3 regions of the Lysinibacillus phoenicis genome follow, and region 1 is predicted to be linked to each of the others. Evidence: a T-box and tRNA genes for the amino acid it is inferred to sense, from the RefSeq annotation. Region 1 holds a T-box; the other regions hold tRNA genes.
The links. The T-box of region 1 lies ahead of tyrS (tyrosine--tRNA ligase). A T-box ahead of a tRNA ligase gene usually reads a tRNA of that ligase, here a tRNA-Tyr.
Positions count from the first base shown of each region.

Region 2: it has a tRNA-Tyr gene. The T-box ahead of tyrS (tyrosine--tRNA ligase) is inferred to sense a tRNA for this amino acid. The anticodon was not compared.
Region 3: it has a tRNA-Tyr gene. The T-box ahead of tyrS (tyrosine--tRNA ligase) is inferred to sense a tRNA for this amino acid. The anticodon was not compared.

Region 1 covers NZ_JBDFMP010000002.1:4,009,367-4,017,294, reverse strand. Annotated here, with positions in the region: gene ABC382_RS21590 (iron-containing alcohol dehydrogenase) at 1-330, shown strand, start outside; gene ABC382_RS21585 (cobalamin-binding protein) at 452-1,255, shown strand; gene tyrS (tyrosine--tRNA ligase) at 1,310-2,578, opposite strand; T-box leader at 2,663-2,871, opposite strand; gene ABC382_RS21575 (transglycosylase domain-containing protein) at 2,974-6,015, shown strand; gene ABC382_RS21570 (NAD-dependent epimerase/dehydratase family protein) at 6,169-7,050, shown strand; gene argD (acetylornithine transaminase) at 7,098-7,928, opposite strand, start outside.
Region 2 covers NZ_JBDFMP010000002.1:2,545,460-2,553,387, forward strand. Annotated here, with positions in the region: gene ABC382_RS14095 (CynX/NimT family MFS transporter) at 1-766, shown strand, start outside; gene ABC382_RS14100 (TraB/GumN family protein) at 818-1,348, opposite strand; gene ABC382_RS14105 (nitric oxide synthase oxygenase) at 1,422-2,468, opposite strand; tRNA gene ABC382_RS14110 (tRNA-Glu) at 2,758-2,829, opposite strand; tRNA gene ABC382_RS14115 (tRNA-Asn) at 2,831-2,907, opposite strand; tRNA gene ABC382_RS14120 (tRNA-Ile) at 2,915-2,988, opposite strand; tRNA gene ABC382_RS14125 (tRNA-Gly) at 2,993-3,066, opposite strand; tRNA gene ABC382_RS14130 (tRNA-Phe) at 3,073-3,148, opposite strand; tRNA gene ABC382_RS14135 (tRNA-Ser) at 3,153-3,245, opposite strand; tRNA gene ABC382_RS14140 (tRNA-Ala) at 3,259-3,334, opposite strand; tRNA gene ABC382_RS14145 (tRNA-Pro) at 3,349-3,425, opposite strand; tRNA gene ABC382_RS14150 (tRNA-Arg) at 3,440-3,516, opposite strand; tRNA gene ABC382_RS14155 (tRNA-Lys) at 3,534-3,606, opposite strand; tRNA gene ABC382_RS14160 (tRNA-Gln) at 3,621-3,695, opposite strand; tRNA gene ABC382_RS14165 (tRNA-His) at 3,705-3,780, opposite strand; tRNA gene ABC382_RS14170 (tRNA-Trp) at 3,828-3,901, opposite strand; tRNA gene ABC382_RS14175 (tRNA-Tyr) at 3,906-3,989, opposite strand; tRNA gene ABC382_RS14180 (tRNA-Thr) at 3,997-4,072, opposite strand; tRNA gene ABC382_RS14185 (tRNA-Asp) at 4,081-4,156, opposite strand; tRNA gene ABC382_RS14190 (tRNA-Val) at 4,160-4,235, opposite strand; rRNA gene rrf (5S ribosomal RNA) at 4,247-4,362, opposite strand; rRNA gene ABC382_RS14200 (23S ribosomal RNA) at 4,427-7,354, opposite strand; rRNA gene ABC382_RS14205 (16S ribosomal RNA) at 7,660-7,928, opposite strand, start outside.
Region 3 covers NZ_JBDFMP010000002.1:3,512,320-3,520,247, reverse strand. Annotated here, with positions in the region: gene ABC382_RS19065 (hypothetical protein) at 1-246, opposite strand, end outside; gene ABC382_RS19060 (hypothetical protein) at 370-603, opposite strand; gene ABC382_RS19055 (hypothetical protein) at 1,002-1,241, opposite strand; gene ABC382_RS19050 (asparagine synthase-related protein) at 1,314-3,044, opposite strand; gene ABC382_RS19045 (lasso peptide biosynthesis B2 protein) at 3,041-3,463, opposite strand; gene ABC382_RS19040 (PqqD family protein) at 3,456-3,716, opposite strand; tRNA gene ABC382_RS19035 (tRNA-Leu) at 4,187-4,267, opposite strand; tRNA gene ABC382_RS19030 (tRNA-Cys) at 4,315-4,388, opposite strand; tRNA gene ABC382_RS19025 (tRNA-Gly) at 4,396-4,470, opposite strand; tRNA gene ABC382_RS19020 (tRNA-Gln) at 4,476-4,550, opposite strand; tRNA gene ABC382_RS19015 (tRNA-His) at 4,555-4,630, opposite strand; tRNA gene ABC382_RS19010 (tRNA-His) at 4,666-4,741, opposite strand; tRNA gene ABC382_RS19005 (tRNA-Trp) at 4,754-4,827, opposite strand; tRNA gene ABC382_RS19000 (tRNA-Tyr) at 4,842-4,925, opposite strand; tRNA gene ABC382_RS18995 (tRNA-Thr) at 4,933-5,008, opposite strand; tRNA gene ABC382_RS18990 (tRNA-Phe) at 5,018-5,093, opposite strand; tRNA gene ABC382_RS18985 (tRNA-Asp) at 5,110-5,185, opposite strand; tRNA gene ABC382_RS18980 (tRNA-Met) at 5,189-5,263, opposite strand; tRNA gene ABC382_RS18975 (tRNA-Val) at 5,290-5,365, opposite strand; tRNA gene ABC382_RS18970 (tRNA-Glu) at 5,381-5,455, opposite strand; tRNA gene ABC382_RS18965 (tRNA-Ser) at 5,480-5,571, opposite strand; tRNA gene ABC382_RS18960 (tRNA-Asn) at 5,577-5,653, opposite strand; rRNA gene rrf (5S ribosomal RNA) at 5,670-5,785, opposite strand; rRNA gene ABC382_RS18950 (23S ribosomal RNA) at 5,896-7,928, opposite strand, start outside.

The sequences.
Region 1 (7,928 bases):
TTCAATGTAACTGCACGTACTGAGCGATTTGCTCGTATTGCTGAGTTATTAGGTGAAAACGTGGATGGTTTAAGTAAACGTGATGCTGCTGAAAAAGCAATTACAGCCATCGAAAAACTATCAAAAGATTTAAATATTCCTAGCGGCTTCCGTGAATTAGGGGCAAAAGATGAAGATATTGAAATCTTGGCTAAAAATGCAATGTTAGATGTTTGTGCTGAGACAAATCCTCGTAAAGCAACATTAGAGGATATTAAACAAATCATCACAAATGCAATGGGGCCTGTAGCGAAAAAAGAGGAGTCCCTCGAAGCAATCGCACTTTCTTAATGAGGGAATCAAGGTGGAGAAACATTGTTTTCTCCACCTTTTTTTATGACTTTGGCATACATGATATTGTCTACACTAAAAACTCTCGTTATACTTTTCTTAAAAAGAATAGGAGACCGTTATGCGATTAATTTCAATTTGTCCTAGCAATACAGAGCTCGTCGCCTATTTAGGACTGACTGACCAGCTTGTTGGAGTGGATGATTTCTCCGATTGGCCATCAACTGTAAAAGATTTACCACAACTTGGCCCAGATTTATCAATTCATATGGACGCTTTAGAGGCATTAGCACCCGATCTTGTCCTTGCTTCCTTAAGTGTGCCTGGTATGGAAAAAAATATCGAGGAATTACAAAAAAGAAATATCCCTCATATTGTTTTTAATGCCAACTCATTAGAGGAAATCGCACAGGATCTACTGACCCTTGGGAGAGCCTGTGATGTAGAAAAACGCGCCAAAGTAATCATGGATGAATACTTACAATCGATTAAAGAGATGCGCTCTATTGCACAAACGATTGCCAAGAAACCTAGCGTCTATTGGGAATGGTGGCCTAACCCTATTTTTACACCTGGAAAAATAAATTGGCTAACAGAAATTAGTGCAATTGCTGGAGGAGTCAATCTATTCCAAGATGTAGAGTTAGCCAGTGTTCAAACAAATTGGGCTGATATCATTAAGCGAAATCCCGACTACATTATGATGGCTTGGGTAGGTGTAGCTTTTGAACGGATACAACCAGCCATTTTATTAAAACGTCCACATGCCCAAGAGCTACATGCCATTCAAATGGAACGTCTTCATGTGATGGAAGAATGGCTTTATTGTCGCCCATCTCCTCGTCTTATTGAAGGAGCTATAAAGCTTGCTAAAATGCTACACCCTCAAGAATATGAGCATATAGAACATCCAAGTTTTTTATAGGAAGAAAAAACAACATCCCCTCTATTTACAGGGATGTTGTTTTAGACAATAAAATTATACGAATTTCACCATATGATATTTTTTCTTACCACGACGGACAATACTGAATGCATCCTCTAGACGATCCTTCGCCTCAAAAACGTACTCTAAATCAGTCACTTTTTCACCATTCACACTAATCGCACCATTCGATACGTCCTCACGTGCTTGACGTTTTGAAGATGAAATACCTGCCTCTACAAGAAGGTCCACAATATTTTTGTCCTCTTTCGCCATTTCAATAGAAGGAACATCTTTAAAAGCATCCTTCATTTCATCGGCCGATAGTGCTTTTAAATCTCCTGAGAATAAAGCTGCCGTAATACGGATGGCTTGTTCCAATGCCTCTTGACCATGAATTAAACGAGTCATTTCTTCGGCAAGTGCTTTTTGTGCCTTACGTAAATGTGGCTCTTCCTCTACTGAAACTGCTAAAGATTCAATTTCTTCACGAGATAGGAATGTAAAGATTTTTAAGTATTTGATTACATCTGCATCCGCAGCATTGATCCAAAATTGGTAGAATTCATAAGGAGATGTTTTCTTGGCATCTAACCATACAGCACCACCTGCTGTTTTACCAAATTTTGTACCATCTGCTTTTGTTACTAAAGGAATCGTAATACCGAAGGCTTTTGTTTCTTCCTCATGTGTTTTACGAATAACCTCTAAACCTGTAGTAATATTCCCCCACTGGTCAGATCCACCTACTTGGATTCGGCAATTGTAGTGATTGTATAAATGGTTATAATCAATACCTTGAATTAACGTATACGCAAATTCTGTGAAAGAAATTCCTGTGTCAAGACGAGAAGCAATTGTATCTTTCGCTAACATGTAGTTCACGTTAATTAATTTTCCGTAATCACGTAAAAATTCAATTGTGTTGATATTGCCAATCCAATCACGATTGTTCACAAGCTGTGCACCATTGCCATCTTCAGCAAAATCAAAAATACGTTCTAATTGGCTTCTGATCCCTTGGACATTTTGATCGATTTGCTCAACTGTTTGTAATTGACGCTCTTCTGAACGGCCAGATGGGTCACCAATCATTCCTGTCGCACCACCAACAAGTAAAATTGGACGGTGACCAGCCTTTTGGAAGCGACGAAGTGTTAAAAGTGGCACAATATGGCCAATATGCATAGAGTCAGCAGTTGGATCTACACCACAATATAAAGATACAGATTGTTCATCTAACAGTTTTGCCATGCCTTCAGCATCTGTTTGTTGGTATAGTAAACCACGCCATTCTAAATCTTGTAATAATTCATTTGTCATGTTGATTCCTCCTAAAATGGTTGAAATTCATTACGTGCATGGACATTATTCGATAAAAAAAGTCCCTACACGCAAACAATTGCATGCAGGGACGTTAAGTTGCAAACTAACGCGGTACCACCCGGCTTGAAGATGTCATCCACCTTCCACTTCATTCAATCGCCTTTATCGCAGGCGCGCACGTCTAAGCTCCAAGTACGTAATTCGTCTCTACATTATGACCAGTTTTCACCAACCACTGGCTCTCTAAACAGGGAATATAAACACTACTGCAAACTCTTCCTCACTAGAAAACTATAAATATAATTCTATACGAATCTTTTTCATTGTCAATAACTATGTTCGCTCTAAAACAATATGTGCTATAATAAACAAGATTTTAGGAGGTCGATACATTGAAAGATTGGATTGAAAAAATCAATGCAAAGATCGATGAATTACTAGAACAAAAATGGATGAAGAAATTACGTATTTCAGGTAGTGTTACCTGGAACTTATTTTTACTATTTTTAGTCTTTGCATTGCTTGGCACTGTATTTGTCGGTTCAGTAGGAGCTGGTTATTTTGCTTCTCTTGTAAAAGAAGAGCCATTGCGCTCTAAAGAAGAATTACGAAATCAGATTTTTAGCTATGAAGAAACCAGTGAAATTTATTTTGCCAACGATATTTATATCGGGAAATTACGAACAGATTTAGATCGACGTGAAACCTCACTCAGCAATGTTGCCCCAGATGTAGTTAACGCTGTTCTCGCAACAGAGGATGAGTATTTCCGTGAACATAACGGCATCGTACCAAAAGCTGTTATTCGTGGGTTATTACAGGATGTCACAAACTCTGCAACACAAACTGGTGGATCTACCCTTACTCAACAACTTATAAAAAACCAAGTATTAACAAATGAAGTATCCTATGAACGTAAAGCAAAAGAAATTTTACTTGCTATGCGCTTAGAACATTTTATGACGAAGGAAGAAATATTAGAGGCTTATTTAAATATTATTCCGTATGGTCGTAACTCTTCAGGACGAAATATCGCAGGTGTTGAAACAGCTGCTGAAGGAATTTTTGGAGTAAAAGCGAAAGAATTGTCACTTCCACAAGCTGCGTACATAGCTGGTATTCCACAGGCCCCATTTGCCTATACACCATTTACGAATACTGGGGAGCTAAAAAGTGAGGAAGCTTTAAAACCAGGTATTGATCGTATGAAAACAGTACTATATCGTATGAAAGAAGCTGGTTATATTGACGATGCACAGTATAAAGAAGCGTTAGACTATGATATCGCTGCAGATTTCCGAGGACCTGAAATGCGTGCCGAGGATCGATATCCATGGCTAACATATGAACTTGAAGCTCGTGCAAAAGAAATTATTGCTGAAAAACTAGCAAAAGAAGATGGGGTTGACCCAGAACGATTAAAGACAGAGAAAAAAATAAAGGATAAATATACGATTTTAGCAGATCGAGATGTTCGTTCGAAGGGATATCGTATTTATTCAACGATTAATAAAGATATGTATGATTCGATGCAAAAAGCAGCGAAAGACTTCCAGTATTATGGCCATACGTACACAGGTAAAGGGAAAGACCCTGTAACGGGTGAAGAAATTGATATTGAGATGCCCGTTCAAGTAGGAAGTATTTTAATAGAAAACTCAACAGGTCGTATTTTAAGCTTTGTCGGAGGTCGAGATTTTAAAACAACTCAGGTAAACCACGCAACACAAGCTTATCGTTCTAACGGTTCGACGATGAAACCACTACTTGTTTATGGTCCAGCCATAGAATACGGGGTTATCGGTGCAGGTAGCCCATTAGTTGACGTGAAATTCTCTATTGGTAAATGGAGCCCAAGCAACTATATTACGAGTGATGAGCGAGGACTTATTCCTGCACGTGAAGCTTTAGCAGACTCTCAAAACATATCGGCGTTACGTTTATATAATGATATTATTAATAGACGCCCCGCTGAACTGTTAGTAAAAATGGGATTCACAAAATTACACCCAGATGACTTCACTAACCTAGCAACTGGTATTGGTGCTTTAAGTGAAGGGACTACTGTAGAAGAAAATACAAATGCTTTTGCAACTTTTGCAAATGGTGGTCAATTCGTCGACGCCTATATGATTGATCGAATCGAAGATCAAGAAGGAAATATTATTTACCAGCATGAGGTGGAACCAGTACAAGTATTTAGTCCAGAAACGTCTTATATCGTGACAGATATGATGCGTGATGTCCTAACTAAAGGAACTGGTACGATGGCACGTAATACATTAAAATTTTCTTCTGATTTCGCTGCAAAAACAGGGACATCTCAAGATTATAAAGATGTTTGGTTAGTTGGTTATAACCCAAATGTTTCTCTAGGTGTTTGGATGGGATACGATCAACCTCGTCCACTTAATGTATTTAATAACACGTATTTACAACCAAGTGTTCGTGTGAATAAACTATGGGGAACTTTAATGAATGCCGTTTATGATGCGGATCCTCAGTTAATTGATCCTCCTACAAGCTTTAAGGCACCTAAAAATGTTGTCACTGCTTCATTCTGTGGTATTTCAGGTATGGCTCCTTCTACGGCTTGTGCGAATGCGGGTCTTGTGCGTTCTGATTTATTTAATGCGAAAGTATTTTTACCATCACAACCAGATGATAGCTTAGCCTCTTCAAGTGTTGTGACGATTAAAGGAAAAACCTATAATGCTCTACCAAATACACCAGCAGAATTTGTTAAATCAGGTGGTGCAGGCATTAATCAAGCCTTTATTAAACGAATGTTAGGTAGACTTGGCGGAAACCCTGCTAGTCTTTTACCAAAAAATTCAACATTATCAAATTCATCGGTATCAGCAGTTGATTTCCCAGCGGATGGTAGTCCTCCAGCAGCGGTATCAGCTTCAGTAAATGGTTCTACTTTATCTTGGTCAGGGTCATCAAACGATGTTGTCGGTTATCGTATCTATAACGTTACGAACGGTGGTAACACACTTGTAACATCTGTGTTAGAGTCAACGCAAAGTATTACTGTTGCTAGTGGACAAGCTTATGTGGTGGTCGCTGTAGATATTACAGGATTAACATCACCACAATCTAATGTTGTTTCTACTGGAGGTAGTGAGGATAAACCTGACCCAGAGGAAAACAACGATCAAGAGCAAATACCACCAACAACGCCACCTACTAATGGCAATGGCTCCAACAACGGTAATGGGTCGGGTAATAACGGAAACGGTTCAAATAACGGCAATGGCTCCGGGAACAATGGTAATGGATCAACTAATGGCGATGGTTCTGACAACAATGGTAACGGCTCAAATAGCGGCAATGGTTCTGGTGGCGATGGTGGCTCAGGTCATCCTGGAGATGGCACAAACGGAGGAGACAGTGGCAATACGACTCCTACCGAAACATCAAAACGATAATCAAGTCGGCGTCTTGTTATTATGAGACAGGATTTTTGATAGCGTTCAGCTATTTCAACATAAACAGACTTATTACACTTCATTTTTGATTTGTAGTAAGTCTGTTTTTTTGTCATTATAAAGAGGACTACTATTTTAAAGGGGTGGAAGAAAATGAATATATTAGTTTTAGGCGGGACACGCTTTTTTGGTAAAAAGCTAGTGGAACTTTGTATTGAAAATGGTCATGATGTAACGATTTTAACACGCGGTCAAAGTGGTAATCCCTTTGGTCCCAATGTTAAGCAGTTAGTAGCAAATCGAAATGATCAGGAAGCTTTAGCACAAGTCTTATCTGATAAAAAGTGGGATATTGTCTATGATAATATTTGCTATTCTCCTAATGAAGCACAAGTAATTTGCGATTTATTGAAGGGAAAAACCCAAAAGCTCGTCTTTACATCTACTCTTTCAACCTATGAAATAGATGGCAAGATGAAGAAGGAAGAAGACTTCGATCCATATCATTATCAAATTCGCATGGGACACAAAGAGGAATTTTCTTATGGGGAAGGAAAACGACAAGCAGAGGCTGTTCTATTTAAAGAGGCTTCGTTCCCTGTTGTTGCCGTCCGCTTTCCAATTGTTATGGGTGAACATGATTATACGCGCCGTCTACATTTTCATATCGAACGTATTTTACAGAATCAACCGATCACATTACCGAACATTGATGCTAAGATGAGTTATATTACTGATGAGGAAGCCGCTGCATTTTTATATTTTGCTGGCGTTACCCCTATTGAAGGTCCATACAATGCGACAGCATCTGGTACTATATCGCTCAAAGATTTAATAACGCTTATTGAAGAAGTGAGTGGTAAACATGCAAAAATATCGCTTGTTGGCGGTGATGAAACATCACGATCACCATATGGGGTACCTGCCGATTGGTATATGTCGAATGCAAAAGCAGAGACAGCAGGATTTACATTTAGCCAGCTTGAAGATTGGCTACCAAAACTGGTGATAACATTAGTAAAACAGCTCCAATAAACAATACAAAGAATCTGCTGTCATCTAGCAGATTCTTTGTCATTAGATTAATGTAAAATGGTCTTTAAAATAGCAACTGCTTTGTCAATCTCTTCCTTCGATACAGTTAATGGTGGTAGGAGACGAATGACATTCGGTCCCGCTCCGACTAACAAAAGCCCCTTCTCCTCTGCTGCTGCAATATAGGACGCTACCTCTATGTCACCACAACCAATTCCTAACAGTAGGCCCTGTCCTTGAATTGTATAGCTAGAAGGTAAATGAGCTTTTAGTTGTGCCACAAAATAGGCTGATGCTTCCTGTACCTGCTGAAGAAATACTGGCTCGAAAACATGATCTAAAATAGCCTGTGCTACATTCATTGCAAGAGGGTTTCCACCAAATGTTGTACCATGTGTTCCAGGACTAAATGTAGCATGAAGCTCGGTAGTCCCTAACATGGCACCTACAGGGAAACCGCCTCCTAACCCTTTTGCCAATGTCATAATATGTGGCTTTAATATAGTTTGTTCATAGGCATAGCGAGTCCCTGTTCGCCCAATACCAGTTTGTACTTCATCAACAATTAGAAGTATTCCTTTGTCAGCGCAGGCTTTTGCAATAGCTGCAGCGAATTCTGCTGATACACAATTGACACCGCCCTCTCCTTGAATCATCTCTAGCATAATAGCAGCCACCGAATCATCAATGGCAGCTTCAAGTGCAGCCACATCATTGAATGGCAAAATCGTAAATTTTTCTACAAGTGGTCCAAAGCCATTATGTATTTTGCCTTGACCTGTTGCAGACATTGCTCCAAAGGTACGACCATGGAAGGATTTTTCGAACGTAACAATATGATGTTTTCCTGTATGTTTCCGTGCTAATTTGATGGCCGC
Region 2 (7,928 bases), 1.5 Mb from region 1:
CTTCTTCACCATGTCCATGAATTTAACTGCTGGCCTTGGCGCAGGTATTAGCTATCCAATAGCTAATTCATCATTAGGCTGGCAAGGGGCTTTGGCCATTGCTCTTGTACTTGTTGTCGTTACGATTTTAATTTGGATACCTCAATTAAAATCAAATAAACCTGAACCAACTACCTCATCTAAAAAGTCAGGTCCACCACTATGGAAATCACCTGTTACGTGGGCCGTCACAGGCGCAATGGGTTTACAGTCTTTATTATTCTACACGACTGCAGCTTGGATTCCAGAAATCTATATTGCCCAAGGATTAGCTCCTGATAAGGCTGGCTGGATGTTTTCTATTATGCAATTCTCTCAAGTTCCAATGGCATTAGCTGTGCCTATTATTGCTAGTAAAATGACTTCACAGCGACCTCTTGTACTGATGTTTACGTCGTTCTATTTAGTAGGCTTTGTTGGTGTTGTAATGGAATGGACAAGCCTTGGAGTACTTTGGATGGTCCTTCTAGGATTAGCAGGTGGTTCTTCATTCGCATTAGCCATGATGTTTTTCACCCTTCGCACCCGTACTGCCTTTGAAGCAGCAGATTTATCAGGCTTTGCACAATCTTTAGGGTATTTATTTGCCGCAATTGGTCCTATTCTTTTTGGCTACTTGCATGATTTATTCGGTGGCTGGGATATTGCTGGCTGGCTTTTTGTAGTTGTGGCAATGGTACTTTTCTTCTGCTCAATGAGAGCTTCTAAAGATGAATATGTCCATTAAATTGGAGCAGATGGGAAATGGCATATGTTTCTCATCTGCTTTTTTATCAACCTATTTATTCAGCTGCTCTAATAACCTTAGCAGTTCCGCAAGACGGTCTGCTGCTTCGTTATTGTGCACTGTAATAGCCGTTAAACTAGGGATAGCCTCTTGTAAGAGTAGATAGCTGAAATAATAATAGCTTAAAAATGCTGTCTGCTCATAGCCCGTCGGCGTTTCTCTTTCCCACTCTTGATCGTCATCCTCTTCATTTTCTGTCCATAAGTAGTTTCTATCTAGCAGCTTCTGCATGGGTTGAACAGTTTGTGTTGGCTCTAAATAATCCACAGTAATCGCCTGAGCAACGGCTAAATAAAGTTCAATTTCTTGTAAGGAGACATCCTCCCTATCTTGGCTACCCAGCTTTTTTAAAAGGATTAACAAAACCCATGGTGTCACCTGCCAAAGTGTACCTTGATGTTCAATTAACTCAGCTAGTTGTCGGTAATTTTCCTCTTCAATCAGCTGCGGAATGGCTGCACCTCTTCCATAAGGTGTGGTCAATTGTTGCCACGGGATATCTGGAATTTGCTGCTCCAACATAGTGGATCACCCTCTTCTTAAAATACAATTAATTGATAAATTTACTGATAGGAAATTGAAGAGTCTTCTATTGTTAATAGCATGGTTTTTGATAAAAATAATTTGGTGTATGATAGACATTTACATAGGGCTTATGGAAAATATGCGTTGTTGCAGGTGAAAGCGGTGGAATTAACCATGTCCAGTTGCCTGTAACTTCCCGTTCAGCCGATAGCTCTGCTTCCTCAAATAATTTAAACTGCTGAGCCGCTGTATGATGATCGACAATGCTTACCCCATCTTCTTTAAAGGAATGGAGAACTGCTATATTAAGCTCCACTAATGCACGATCACGCCAAAGAGAAGCTTGTTTGGTTGTATCAAGATTAAAAATCTCAGCAATAGCTGGTAGCATATTATAGCGGTCATGATCAGCTAAATTACGTGCTCCAATTTCTGTCCCCATATACCAACCATTAAAAGGAGCAGCTTGGTAATCAATGCCTGCCATTCGAAAACGCATACTCGAGATAATGGGTACAGCATACCATTTCATCTCTAATTTTTCTATTTCAGCTTCCTCTGGATGGCGGATTGGCACCTCTAAAATATATTCTGCTGGAATTGTAAACAGCCTTGGAGCTCGCCCATCTACTTGTATAACAAGTGGTAACACATCAAAAGCTGTTCTCTCACTTTTCCAGCCTAGCGTTTCACATACTTGTGTAAACGCAACAGAATGAGAATCACCTATAACACCTAATTCCGTTTCATAGCCCGCATAACGGATAAGTTGGTGATTCCAAATCCGTACTCGATCTGAGGCAAACACGGTTATTGTAGGGCGGATTTTCCCACTATTTGTTGCATACTCGATATGCTCTAGTAATTTTCGAAAAATATCCTCTTCGTCTAAAAGATCTCGTGCGTCTACTACATGCAATGACTGCCAAAACAAGCGTCCAATACATTTGTTACTATTACGCCATGCGACACGTGCTCCAAAAACTAGTTCCTCTGTTGTGGGGTAATATTCACCTTCACTCTTAATCTCTTGCAATCTATTCTCTAACCAAAGATCTGATTTATTTTGTTCTTTCTGATATTGACTTAAGAATTGCTCTATCTCCTGTATACTCATATCGATTCCTCCACTTATCCTCATATTAGAGCAACGATACGGCAAGCACCATGAAAATAGCTGTTGAAAAAACATACATATTGCATATATGAAATAGTTTGTTCAAATTTATTAGTGGGTGAAACATGTGATTGATAAATGGAACAGGACCTTGAAATGAGCTAAAGCATTTATACTGTCCTATGTTCACCATAAAAAAGCTACAGAACCTTTTAATGGTTTTATAGTCTTGGTTGAACATCTACATATAGAAAAAAGCATGTAACACACATCTGTGCTACATGCTTGATGACCCGTACGGGATTCGAACCCGTGTTACCGCCGTGAAAGGGCGGTGTCTTAACCACTTGACCAACGGGCCGTGGCTCCGAAGGCAGGACTCGAACCTGCGACAACCTGATTAACAGTCAGGTGCTACTACCAACTGAGCTACTTCGGAATAATGATGGGCCTAAATGGACTCGAACCATCGACCTCACGCTTATCAGGCGTGCGCTCTAACCAGCTGAGCTATAGGCCCATTTTGGAGCGGGTGATGAGAATCGAACTCACGACATCAGCTTGGAAGGCTGAGGTTTTACCATTAAACTACACCCGCAAATAATGGTGGGTCAGGACGGAATCGAACCGCCGACACTTAGAGCTTCAATCTAATGCTCTACCAACTGAGCTACTGACCCGAAATGGAGGAGGTAGAGGGATTCGAACCCCCGCGCGGTGTTACCCGCCTGTCGGTTTTCAAGACCGATCCCTTCAGCCAGACTTGGGTATACCTCCAAAAATATTGAAATGGTGGAGCCTAGCGGGATCGAACCGCTGACCTCCTGCGTGCAAGGCAGGCGCTCTCCCAGCTGAGCTAAGGCCCCATTTAAATAAAAGATGGTCGGAATGACAGGATTCGAACCTACGACCCCTTGGTCCCAAACCAAGTGCTCTACCAAGCTGAGCTACATTCCGTAAAATACATTTATTGGCGCGCCCGACAGGAGTCGAACCCATAACCTTCTGATCCGTAGTCAGACGCTCTATCCAATTGAGCTACGGGCGCTTAGTAAATAAAAATGATGAGCCATGAAGGACTCGAACCTTCGACCCTCTGATTAAAAGTCAGATGCTCTACCAACTGAGCTAATGGCTCGTTAAAGAAAAAAATGGCTGGGGTACTAGGATTCGAACCTAGGCATGACGGAATCAAAATCCGTTGCCTTACCGCTTGGCTATACCCCAATGTTGAAATGGGGCGACTGATGGGAATCGAACCCACGAATGTCGGAACCACAATCCGATGCGTTAACCACTTCGCCACAATCGCCACTATATAAATCATAACAGCTGTATATGAACGAGTACCTCAATACCTGGCAGGGGCAGTAGGAATCGAACCCACACCAAAGGTTTTGGAGACCTCTATTCTACCGTTGAACTATGCCCCTAAAATGGTGGAGGGGGACGGATTCGAACCGCCGAACCCTAAGGAGCGGATTTACAGTCCGCCGCGTTTAGCCACTTCGCTACCCCTCCAAGGGAATGGTGCCGGCGATAGGAGTCGAACCCACGACCTACTGATTACAAGTCAGTTGCTCTACCAACTGAGCTACACCGGCAAAAATAATGGCGGTCCCGACCGGGATCGAACCGGCGATCTCCTGCGTGACAGGCAGGCATGTTAACCGCTACACCACGGGACCATATGGTGGAGGATGACGGGCTCGAACCGCCGACCCCCTGCTTGTAAGGCAGGTGCTCTCCCAGCTGAGCTAATCCTCCACAAAAAATAAGCGAAGCGACGTCCTACTCTCACAGGGGGAAGCCCCCAACTACCATCGGCGCTAAAGAGCTTAACTTCCGTGTTCGGTATGGGAACGGGTGTGGCCTCTTTGCCATCATCACTTCACTTATTCAGTTGAAAGGTTATTCTTTCAAAACTAGATAAACGTACATTGAATGCTTCAAACAATTTGGTTAAGTCCTCGATCGATTAGTATTCGTCAGCTCCATGTGTCACCACACTTCCACCTCGAACCTATCTACCTCATCGTCTTTGAGGGATCTTACTTACTTGCGTAATGGGAAATCTCATCTTGAGGGGGGCTTCATGCTTAGATGCTTTCAGCACTTATCCCGTCCACACATAGCTACCCAGCGATGCCTTTGGCAAGACAACTGGTACACCAGCGGTGTGTCCATCCCGGTCCTCTCGTACTAAGGACAGCTCCTCTCAAATTTCCTACGCCCACGACGGATAGGGACCGAACTGTCTCACGACGTTCTGAACCCAGCTCGCGTACCGCTTTAATGGGCGAACAGCCCAACCCTTGGGACCGACTACAGCCCCAGGATGCGATGAGCCGACATCGAGGTGCCAAACCTCCCCGTCGATGTGGACTCTTGGGGGAGATAAGCCTGTTATCCCCGGGGTAGCTTTTATCCGTTGAGCGATGGCCCTTCCATGCGGAACCACCGGATCACTAAGCCCGTCTTTCGACCCTGCTCGACTTGTAGGTCTCGCAGTCAAGCTCCCTTGTGCCTTTACACTCTACGAATGATTTCCAACCATTCTGAGGGAACCTTTGGGCGCCTCCGTTACCTTTTAGGAGGCGACCGCCCCAGTCAAACTGTCCGCCTGACACTGTCTCCTGCCCCGCTAAGGGGCATGGGTTAGAATTTCAATACAACCAGGGTAGTATCCCACCGACGCCTCCTTCGAAGCTGGCGCTCCGAGATCTCTGGCTCCTACCTATCCTGTACAAGTTGTACCAAAATTCAATATCAGGCTACAGTAAAGCTCCACGGGGTCTTTCCGTCCTGTCGCGGGTAACCTGCATCTTCACAGGTACTATAATTTCACCGAGTCTCTCGTTGAGACAGTGCCCAGATCGTTACGCCTTTCGTGCGGGTCGGAACTTACCCGACAAGGAATTTCGCTACCTTAGGACCGTTATAGTTACGGCCGCCGTTTACTGGGGCTTCAATTCGCAGCTTCGCTTGCGCTAACCACTCCTCTTAACCTTCCAGCACCGGGCAGGCGTCAGCCCCTATACGTCACCTTACGGTTTTGCAGAGACCTGTGTTTTTGCTAAACAGTCGCCTGGGCCTATTCACTGCGGCTCTCATGCGCTTGCACGCTCAAGAGCACCCCTTCTCCCGAAGTTACGGGGTCATTTTGCCGAGTTCCTTAACGAGAGTTCTCTCGCACACCTTAGGATTCTCTCCTCGACTACCTGTGTCGGTTTGCGGTACGGGCACCTCTCACCTCGATAGAGGCTTTTCTTGGCAGTGTGAAATCAGGAACTTCGTCCATACGGACTCGCCATCACAGCTCAACGTTACAGTGTGCGGATTTGCCTACACACACGCCTTACTGCTTGGACGCGCATAACCAACAGCGCGCTTACCCTATCCTACTGCGTCCCCCCATTTCTCAAACGGTGAGGAGGTGGTACAGGAATATCAACCTGTTGTCCATCGCCTACGCCTGTCGGCCTCGGCTTAGGTCCCGACTAACCCTGAGCGGACGAGCCTTCCTCAGGAAACCTTAGTCATACGGTGGACGGGATTCTCACCCGTCTTTCGCTACTCATACCGGCATTCTCACTTCTAAGCGCTCCACCAGTCCTTCCGGTCTGACTTCAACGCACTTAGAACGCTCTCCTACCACTGACATCGTAGATGTCAATCCACAGCTTCGGTGAATCGTTTAGCCCCGATACATTTTCGGCGCAGCGTCACTCGACCAGTGAGCTATTACGCACTCTTTAAATGATGGCTGCTTCTAAGCCAACATCCTGGTTGTCTGTGCAACGCCACATCCTTTTCCACTTAACGATTACTTTGGGACCTTAGCTGGTGGTCTGGGCTGTTTCCCTTTTGACTACGGATCTTATCACTCGCAGTCTGACTCCCGTGTATAAATATCTGGCATTCGGAGTTTGTCTGAATTCGGTAAACCGGGATGGCCCCCTAGTCCAAACAGTGCTCTACCTCCAGTATTCTCATCACGAGGCTAGCCCTAAAGCTATTTCGGAGAGAACCAGCTATCTCCAAGTTCGATTGGAATTTCTCCGCTACCCACACCTCATCCCCGCACTTTTCAACGTGCGTGGGTTCGGGCCTCCAGTAAGTGTTACCTTACCTTCACCCTGGACATGGGTAGATCACCTGGTTTCGGGTCTACGACCACGTACTATTTCGCCCTATTCAGACTCGCTTTCGCTGCGGCTCCGCCTTCTAAAGCTTAACCTCGCACGTAATCGTAACTCGCCGGTTCATTCTACAAAAGGCACGCTATCACCCATTAACGGGCTCTAACTACTTGTAGGCACACGGTTTCAGGATCTCTTTCACTCCCCTTCCGGGGTGCTTTTCACCTTTCCCTCACGGTACTGGTTCACTATCGGTCACTAGGTAGTATTTAGCCTTGGGAGATGGTCCTCCCGGATTCCGACGGAATTTCACGTGTTCCGCCGTACTCAGGATCCACTCAGGAGAGAACGAACTTTCGACTACAGGGCTTTTACCTGCTCTGGCGGACCTTTCCAAGTCGCTTCATCTAACTCGCTCTTTTGTAACTCCGTATAGAGTGTCCTACAACCCCAAGAGGCAAGCCTCTTGGTTTGGGCTCTTCCCGTTTCGCTCGCCGCTACTCAGGGAATCGATTTTTCTTTCTCTTCCTCCAGGTACTTAGATGTTTCAGTTCCCTGGGTCTGCCTTCAAGACGCTATGTATTCACGTCAAGATACTACGCGATTAAACGTAGTGGGTTCCCCCATTCGGAAATCTCCGGATCAAAGCTCACTTACAGCTCCCCGAAGCATATCGGTGTTAGTGCCGTCCTTCTTCGGCTCCTAGTGCCAAGGCATTCGCCGTGCGCCCTTAATAACTTAACCTACAGCTTTCAATACACATCGCATTTCGTTGTCAGCTTCACTCGTTCAATCAGTCACGTACTGAAGTACGCTCCTTCATTCACTCGATTGCTTCCTAGAACTGCTTGTGTCTTGAAACCTTACTAATGTTATTAAGCCTATAAAAAACTTAAAAAATAAATGTGTTTGTTACAATTTCAATGTCGTTTTATCCAGTTTTCAAAGAACAAGTTTTGAAGTATTTCATTCGGAAGAATGAACCTTCAAAACTGAACGCAAAACGTAATCTTACAAACCCTAGGTTTGTATTCCGAAATAATCCTTAGAAAGGAGGTGATCCAGCCGCACCTTCCGATACGGCTACCTTGTTACGACTTCACCCCAATCATCTATCCCACCTTCGGCGGCTGGCTCCAAAAGGTTACCTCACCGACTTCGGGTGTTACAAACTCTCGTGGTGTGACGGGCGGTGTGTACAAGGCCCGGGAACGTATTCACCGCGGCATGCTGATCCGCGATTACTAGCGATTCCGGCTTCATGTAGGCGAGTTGCAGCCTACAATCCGAACTGAGAACGACTTTATCGGATTAGCTC
Region 3 (7,928 bases), 500 kb from region 1:
CTTTCCTCCTTTAGAAGGTTTAAACAGTAAAAATAGATTGAATAATTGCAACATTACAGCGGTCATACATATGTATACATTCACAAATTGAATTAATAAGGAGATACCTACAAGCACATCTAAACTCACTAAAATGCTTACGAATATCGGAGATATTTTTATTTTTTCATTTATCGCCACATAATAATGATAAATTTTAAAAACTTTATTGAATCCGTTTTTTAGAAAAATCATTGCTACAACCAGATAAACAATAATGATATTCAGTCACCTCATTTTCTTTCAAATCACTTTTAAAATCCTTTAATATACAAGGATTTTAATAGTAAAATACACACAAAATTTTATATCATTTCAAAGAGATTTACCTTATGAGGAAAAATTCATTATATCTTCCCAATAATGTTTTTCACCCATATATAGTAATACTGGAATTTCTTCAATTTGCAATTGATTTAATTTCATCAAATGTTCGACTTTTATCTCGTCATCGTTTTCAAATACCACTTTTATCAAAATAACTTCATTCTTTTTTGAAATTCTACGATAAATAGCATTCAAAACATATAAATTATCAAAAATGTTATTTTCATCCGAAATCAAATATGTTCTTTCCTTATCCAGTACATCTATTTGCTCAATCTGTATAAATCTCCGCTGAAAATCAATGCAGTTTCTTAATTTTGTCAAATTATAAAAAAAGAAAATCAAAAATACAATCACGAAAATTAGTATCATACCTTATTTATCAGTTAGAAAAATATGAAAACGTTCATTTCACATTTTGTAGGAGTATTGTGCTATTACTATAGGGCAAATTTAGTTTTTGTATTTATTTTCTGCTAAAGAACCATAATGATTCATCATACCTGACTCTTCACCAAAACCTGTTCTTGACTATACATTCCTGTTACAACTTTTATGTAATAAAAAAGTAGAACATTAATTACAGTTAACATCGAAATAAAATAAACTAGTTTTGGTATTAACCTATTTATAGGTTAGCAGTCATCTTTTTCTGCAGAACAACTAACCGTTTCAGTCTTACAAACATAACATATATTTACAACTCCAGAACCATAACATGGTTCGGTTCTATATTTACGTCTTCTATAACTACCTTTTACAGCACCTGTTTCATCAAAAAATGGCAATTCTTTACCCCAGCCACATTGACCTTTAATGATTTCCGAACTATTTCCACTATCTAAAAGCATTGGTTTGCTATATGTCATTAACATAATTATTTCCTCCTGTAACCCTTAGAAATAGCACAATATACCTACACTAACAACCTCCTTATTAATATTGATTCATTTCACTTCTTGCATAATCCATACTTCAATGGAGAACAGTAATAAAAAAGCTTCATCTATCAACAAACCATTTCTCCACTTATATAAATTTTCTTCCCAAAACTCTTCTGAACAAAGACCTAACTTTGAGACAACTAAAGGGGACTTTACATTAGAATAAATTGAATTCCAATTTTTCCTTATACTCTTTAATGTATGAGCAATGTGTGATGTTTTATTTATACGCAGTCGAATACTGTCAGGTAACTTATTTTTCTGAGAGTCTCTTAAAATTTTTTTCGTGTAGAAAGGATCAAAGAGAATATGACTAGGGATTTTAATCATAAAAGAAATTAATTCCCTATCTAAAAAAGGATGTTTTATATCCGCACCATAAAAGCCACCTATCGCCCTATCCATATAATGATTGGCTTTTGCATTTAACATTTGATAAAATAAATTTCTAGCATGATTCCGTTTATTTTTAGTGGCTCTACTAAAAGGATGTGGTTGAATGATGTACTCACGTAATCCTTTAAAAGCAGACATATTTGTATACATACAATATTTAGTTAAATCGCCGAACATATCCTTTATTTTTCCTTCTCTAACGTAATCTCTTAATAAATACGGCGGATTCGTTAAAAGTTGGTCACCACCATAACCTGTTAGGATACTATATGTATTATTGTTTACACTTGACTCTATTAAGGGAGAAATAAATTCACATGTAGGAGCAGTAGCATACGGTTCGTCAAAACGTAATATATTATTCCGAAGATCTTCATACATCAATACTGAATCATAATTTAGAAAAGTACCTTTAGAATTATATTGTTCTAATAATTCCGTTATATATGCACTTTCATCGCATTCCTTTAATTCATCAAAAACAACGCTTACCGAATTAATTTCTCCGTATCTTTGCCCCAATCGTTTTGACACATTAAAAATAGTAGTTGAATCTAAGCCACCGCTTAATAACACCGTATTTCGCTTGCTTTTGTGTACTCTCCTCAAAACTGCTTTGTTCAAAATACTTTCGAATTCTTCAATTAACGCTTCCCGATTAATAGTTGTCTCCTTCACCATCCATTTATCAGAAAATAATTCATCATAATTCACATACTTTATTAGGTTAATTTCCTTATTTTCATAAACAAACATATTCCCACTCGGTAAACGCAAGATGTCTTTATATGGCGTTAAATAGGAATCAACAATTCCATTTGCATTTAGATATTCTTGAAAGTAAACACCGTTCAACTCAGGTGTATTTAGATAACTTTTCAATAGAAAGATATCGCTCGCAACTACTAATTTTGTATCGGTTTTTAAATAAAAGAGCCTTTTTACCCCCAAGGTATCTCTACAAGCCATTAATGTAAAATTCTTTTTATCAAATAGAACAAATGAAAATTCGCCATCTAAACGCTTCACAAAATCCAAACCAAAAGTGTTATAAAGGGAAATTAAATTAGTGAGTAATTCTTGTTCTGTCCAATCAACATTTTCATATACACCATGATTCAAAATATTGTATATCACAATGTCTCCCACTATTAACACATCATTATTTTCAAAAAACACATATGGGGTCGTATTTTGAGCATATGCTGCTTTCAAAACAAAGTTCTGTGAAGATGTGTTGAAATAATTTACTTTTGATTTACTGTTGATCTTAAGATGTCCATTATCATTTATTTCACATTCCGAATTATTAATAAATTCAAATAAGTACCAATTCAACTAGGTTCAACTTCCTTCATATACGAGTTAGAATCTATAATTACTTTCAATGAATCAATATTTTCCATTTCTTCAAACAAATTGTGTCCCTGATACCGAATCCATGCATGTGCCTCTAACGGAAATTTTTTTATCCCTATTACCATGTTTACTGGTATACCATACTTAGATTGAAGTATCTTATAACCAATTAAAGTTTTGTGTATACAATCCGCTTTCCTAGGATACCAACAGCAAACATGGTCTAAAAGAATAAACCATTCCAAAATCTCTTCAGAGTTCTCCTCAGTCAAAGCCTCATTAGAACCATTTATAGAATATTTATTTATATAGCTTCTAAAGACTTTATCAAAACCTTTTCTTCGAATTTGGAAATCTAAAGATATTAATTCTTTGTATAAATATAAAAAATTATACAAATTTAATTAACCCTCCTTTTGACAACGAATTTAAAAATCCATCTAAATCCTTTTGAATAATCAAAATATCTTCATTTGTTTTTTTAGCTATTAATCTGGAAATATCAGAGATTATCGGTGTTCTATCTAACTCTTCCCAAATAAACGAACTAAATTTATCTAGTGCGTAAATTTGATTCGTATAAATATTAATAATCAGATATTCATCCTCTTCTTTATAGGAAAGAAGAAACTTTGATTTTTTTACACGCATCTCTTTACCACTTCCTACTCTTTTACTGTGTGAACAATCTCTAATACTGTTCTTGATTACTACTATACACAGTAATAAGCCCTAGCAGTTTCTTTACTCTTAACATCTTCTTTCTTCCACATAACCGTTTTTTCCCTACTTACTTCATTACGTTTATGATGATATAAACGTAATGAAGTAAAATAATAACTCTTGTGCATATTGATTTTATCCGCATCAATTCCATCAACCTATACATAAATAAAACTGTACGTAGATTGATAACTAACAATCCGCGTACAGTATAAATGTCAACACCAATAGGCTCTTACATATTCGAGAAATCGAAGCTGAGATCGATTTTTCGTTTATCTATCTATTAGTTGAAAACTTGTAATCTCTTAGGAAATACAAAAAGCTCACAAACCTTGATAGTACAAGGTTTGTGAGCTTTCTAAACTTACTAAATGTAACGTATATATACGTAATGATACCGGTGGTCGGGGTCGAACCGACACTCCAAAGGAACACGATTTTGAGTCGTGCGCGTCTGCCAATTCCGCCACACCGGCATAATGGAGATAAAAAAAATCGGATAAACCGATTATCAGATAAAATATGGAGGCGGCAACCGGATTTGAACCGGTGATAAGGGTGTTGCAGACCCGTGCCTTACCACTTGGCTATGCCGCCATCATATTGGAGCGGAAGACGAGGTTCGAACTCGCGACCCCCACCTTGGCAAGGTGGTGTTCTACCACTGAACTACTTCCGCAAAAATGGCTGGGGTACTAGGATTCGAACCTAGGCATGACGGAATCAAAATCCGTTGCCTTACCGCTTGGCTATACCCCAACAATGGGGCGACTGATGGGAATCGAACCCACGAATGCCGGAACCACAATCCGGTGCGTTAACCACTTCGCCACAATCGCCATTGTATTATGATGTTTATTAATTTTATATTTGATGGGGCGACTGATGGGAATCGAACCCACGAATGCCGGAACCACAATCCGGTGCGTTAACCACTTCGCCACAATCGCCATAAAATTAATTGGCAGGGGCAGTAGGAATCGAACCCACACCAAAGGTTTTGGAGACCTCTATTCTACCGTTGAACTATGCCCCTATAGTAAAAAAAACTGGTGGAGGGGGACGGATTCGAACCGCCGAACCCTAAGGAGCGGATTTACAGTCCGCCGCGTTTAGCCACTTCGCTACCCCTCCGGGAAAATGGTGCCGGCTATAGGAATCGAACCCACGACCTACTGATTACAAGTCAGTTGCTCTACCTGCTGAGCTAAACCGGCAAAAAAATATGGTGGGTCAGGACGGAATCGAACCGCCGACACTTAGAGCTTCAATCTAATGCTCTACCAACTGAGCTACTGACCCATATTTAAAAAATAAATGGCGGTCCCGACCGGGATCGAACCGGCGATCTCCTGCGTGACAGGCAGGCATGTTAACCGCTACACCACGGGACCATTTGGTTGCGGGGGCCGGATTTGAACCAACGACCTTCGGGTTATGAGCCCGACGAGCTACCACTGCTCCACCCCGCGATAATACTATGTTGTTATGAAAAATATGGTGGAGGATGACGGGCTCGAACCGCCGACCCTCTGCTTGTAAGGCAGATGCTCTCCCAGCTGAGCTAATCCTCCATCTGGGTATTTAAATGGTGACCCCTACGGGATTCGAACCCGTGTTACCGCCGTGAAAGGGCGGTGTCTTAACCACTTGACCAAGGGGCCTTCGTTTGGAATAAATCAAAGTGCTGGCGGAGAGTAAGGGATTTGAACCCTTGAGACAGTGTTAACCGCCTACACGATTTCCAATCGTGCTCCTTCGGCCACTCGGACAACTCTCCAAGAATGGCTCCGAAGGCAGGACTCGAACCTGCGACAACCTGATTAACAGTCAGGTGCTACTACCAACTGAGCTACTTCGGAATAATTTTAGTATATAGCCTAGCGACGTCCTACTCTCACAGGGGGAAGCCCCCAACTACCATCGGCGCTAAAGAGCTTAACTTCCGTGTTCGGTATGGGAACGGGTGTGACCTCTTTGCCATCATCACTAGACTATTTGAAAGACAATACCTATTATAACATATTTTATCAAAATTACAAGTATATTATAATATTTTATTCTTTCAAAACTGGATAAACGTACATTGACTGCTTCAAACAATTTGGTTAAGTCCTCGATCGATTAGTATTCGTCAGCTCCATGTGTCACCACACTTCCACCTCGAACCTATCTACCTCATCGTCTTTGAGGGATCTTACTTACTTGCGTAATGGGAAATCTCATCTTGAGGGGGGCTTCATGCTTAGATGCTTTCAGCACTTATCCCGTCCACACATAGCTACCCAGCGATGCCTTTGGCAAGACAACTGGTACACCAGCGGTGTGTCCATCCCGGTCCTCTCGTACTAAGGACAGCTCCTCTCAAATTTCCTACGCCCACGACGGATAGGGACCGAACTGTCTCACGACGTTCTGAACCCAGCTCGCGTACCGCTTTAATGGGCGAACAGCCCAACCCTTGGGACCGACTACAGCCCCAGGATGCGATGAGCCGACATCGAGGTGCCAAACCTCCCCGTCGATGTGGACTCTTGGGGGAGATAAGCCTGTTATCCCCGGGGTAGCTTTTATCCGTTGAGCGATGGCCCTTCCATGCGGAACCACCGGATCACTAAGCCCGTCTTTCGACCCTGCTCGACTTGTAGGTCTCGCAGTCAAGCTCCCTTGTGCCTTTACACTCTACGAATGATTTCCAACCATTCTGAGGGAACCTTTGGGCGCCTCCGTTACCTTTTAGGAGGCGACCGCCCCAGTCAAACTGTCCGCCTGACACTGTCTCCTGCCCCGCTAAGGGGCATGGGTTAGAATTTCAATACAACCAGGGTAGTATCCCACCGACGCCTCCTTCGAAGCTGGCGCTCCGAGATCTCTGGCTCCTACCTATCCTGTACAAGTTGTACCAAAATTCAATATCAGGCTACAGTAAAGCTCCACGGGGTCTTTCCGTCCTGTCGCGGGTAACCTGCATCTTCACAGGTACTATAATTTCACCGAGTCTCTCGTTGAGACAGTGCCCAGATCGTTACGCCTTTCGTGCGGGTCGGAACTTACCCGACAAGGAATTTCGCTACCTTAGGACCGTTATAGTTACGGCCGCCGTTTACTGGGGCTTCAATTCGCAGCTTCGCTTGCGCTAACCACTCCTCTTAACCTTCCAGCACCGGGCAGGCGTCAGCCCCTATACGTCACCTTACGGTTTTGCAGAGACCTGTGTTTTTGCTAAACAGTCGCCTGGGCCTATTCACTGCGGCTCTCATGCGCTTGCACGCTCAAGAGCACCCCTTCTCCCGAAGTTACGGGGTCATTTTGCCGAGTTCCTTAACGAGAGTTCTCTCGCACACCTTAGGATTCTCTCCTCGACTACCTGTGTCGGTTTGCGGTACGGGCACCTCTCACCTCGATAGAGGCTTTTCTTGGCAGTGTGAAATCAGGAACTTCGTCCATATGGACTCGCCATCACAGCTCAACGTTACAGTGTGCGGATTTGCCTACACACACGCCTTACTGCTTGGACGCGCATAACCAACAGCGCGCTTACCCTATCCTACTGCGTCCCCCCATTTCTCAAACGGTGAGGAGGTGGTACAGGAATATCAACCTGTTGTCCATCGCCTACGCCTGTCGGCCTCGGCTTAGGTCCCGACTAACCCTGAGCGGACGAGCCTTCCTCAGGAAACCTTAGTCATACGGTGGACGGGATTCTCACCCGTCTTTCGCTACTCATACCGGCATTCTCACTTCTAAGCGCTCCACCAGTCCTTCCGGTCTGACTTCAACGCACTTAGAACGCTCTCCTACCACTGACATCGTAGATGTCAATCCACAGCTTCGGTGAATCGTTTAGCCCCGATACATTTTCGGCGCAGCGTCACTCGACCAGTGAGCTATTACGCACTCTTTAAATGATGGCTGCTTCTAAGCCAACATCCTGGTTGTCTGTGCAACGCCACATCCTTTTCCACTTAACGATTACTTTGGGACCTTAGCTGGTGGTCTGGGCTGTTTCCCTTTTGACTACGGATCTTATCACTCGCAGTCTGACTCCCGTGTATAAATATCTGGCATTCGGAGTTTGTCTGAATTCGGTAAACCGGGATGGCCCCCTAGTCCAAACAGTGCTCTACCTCCAGTATT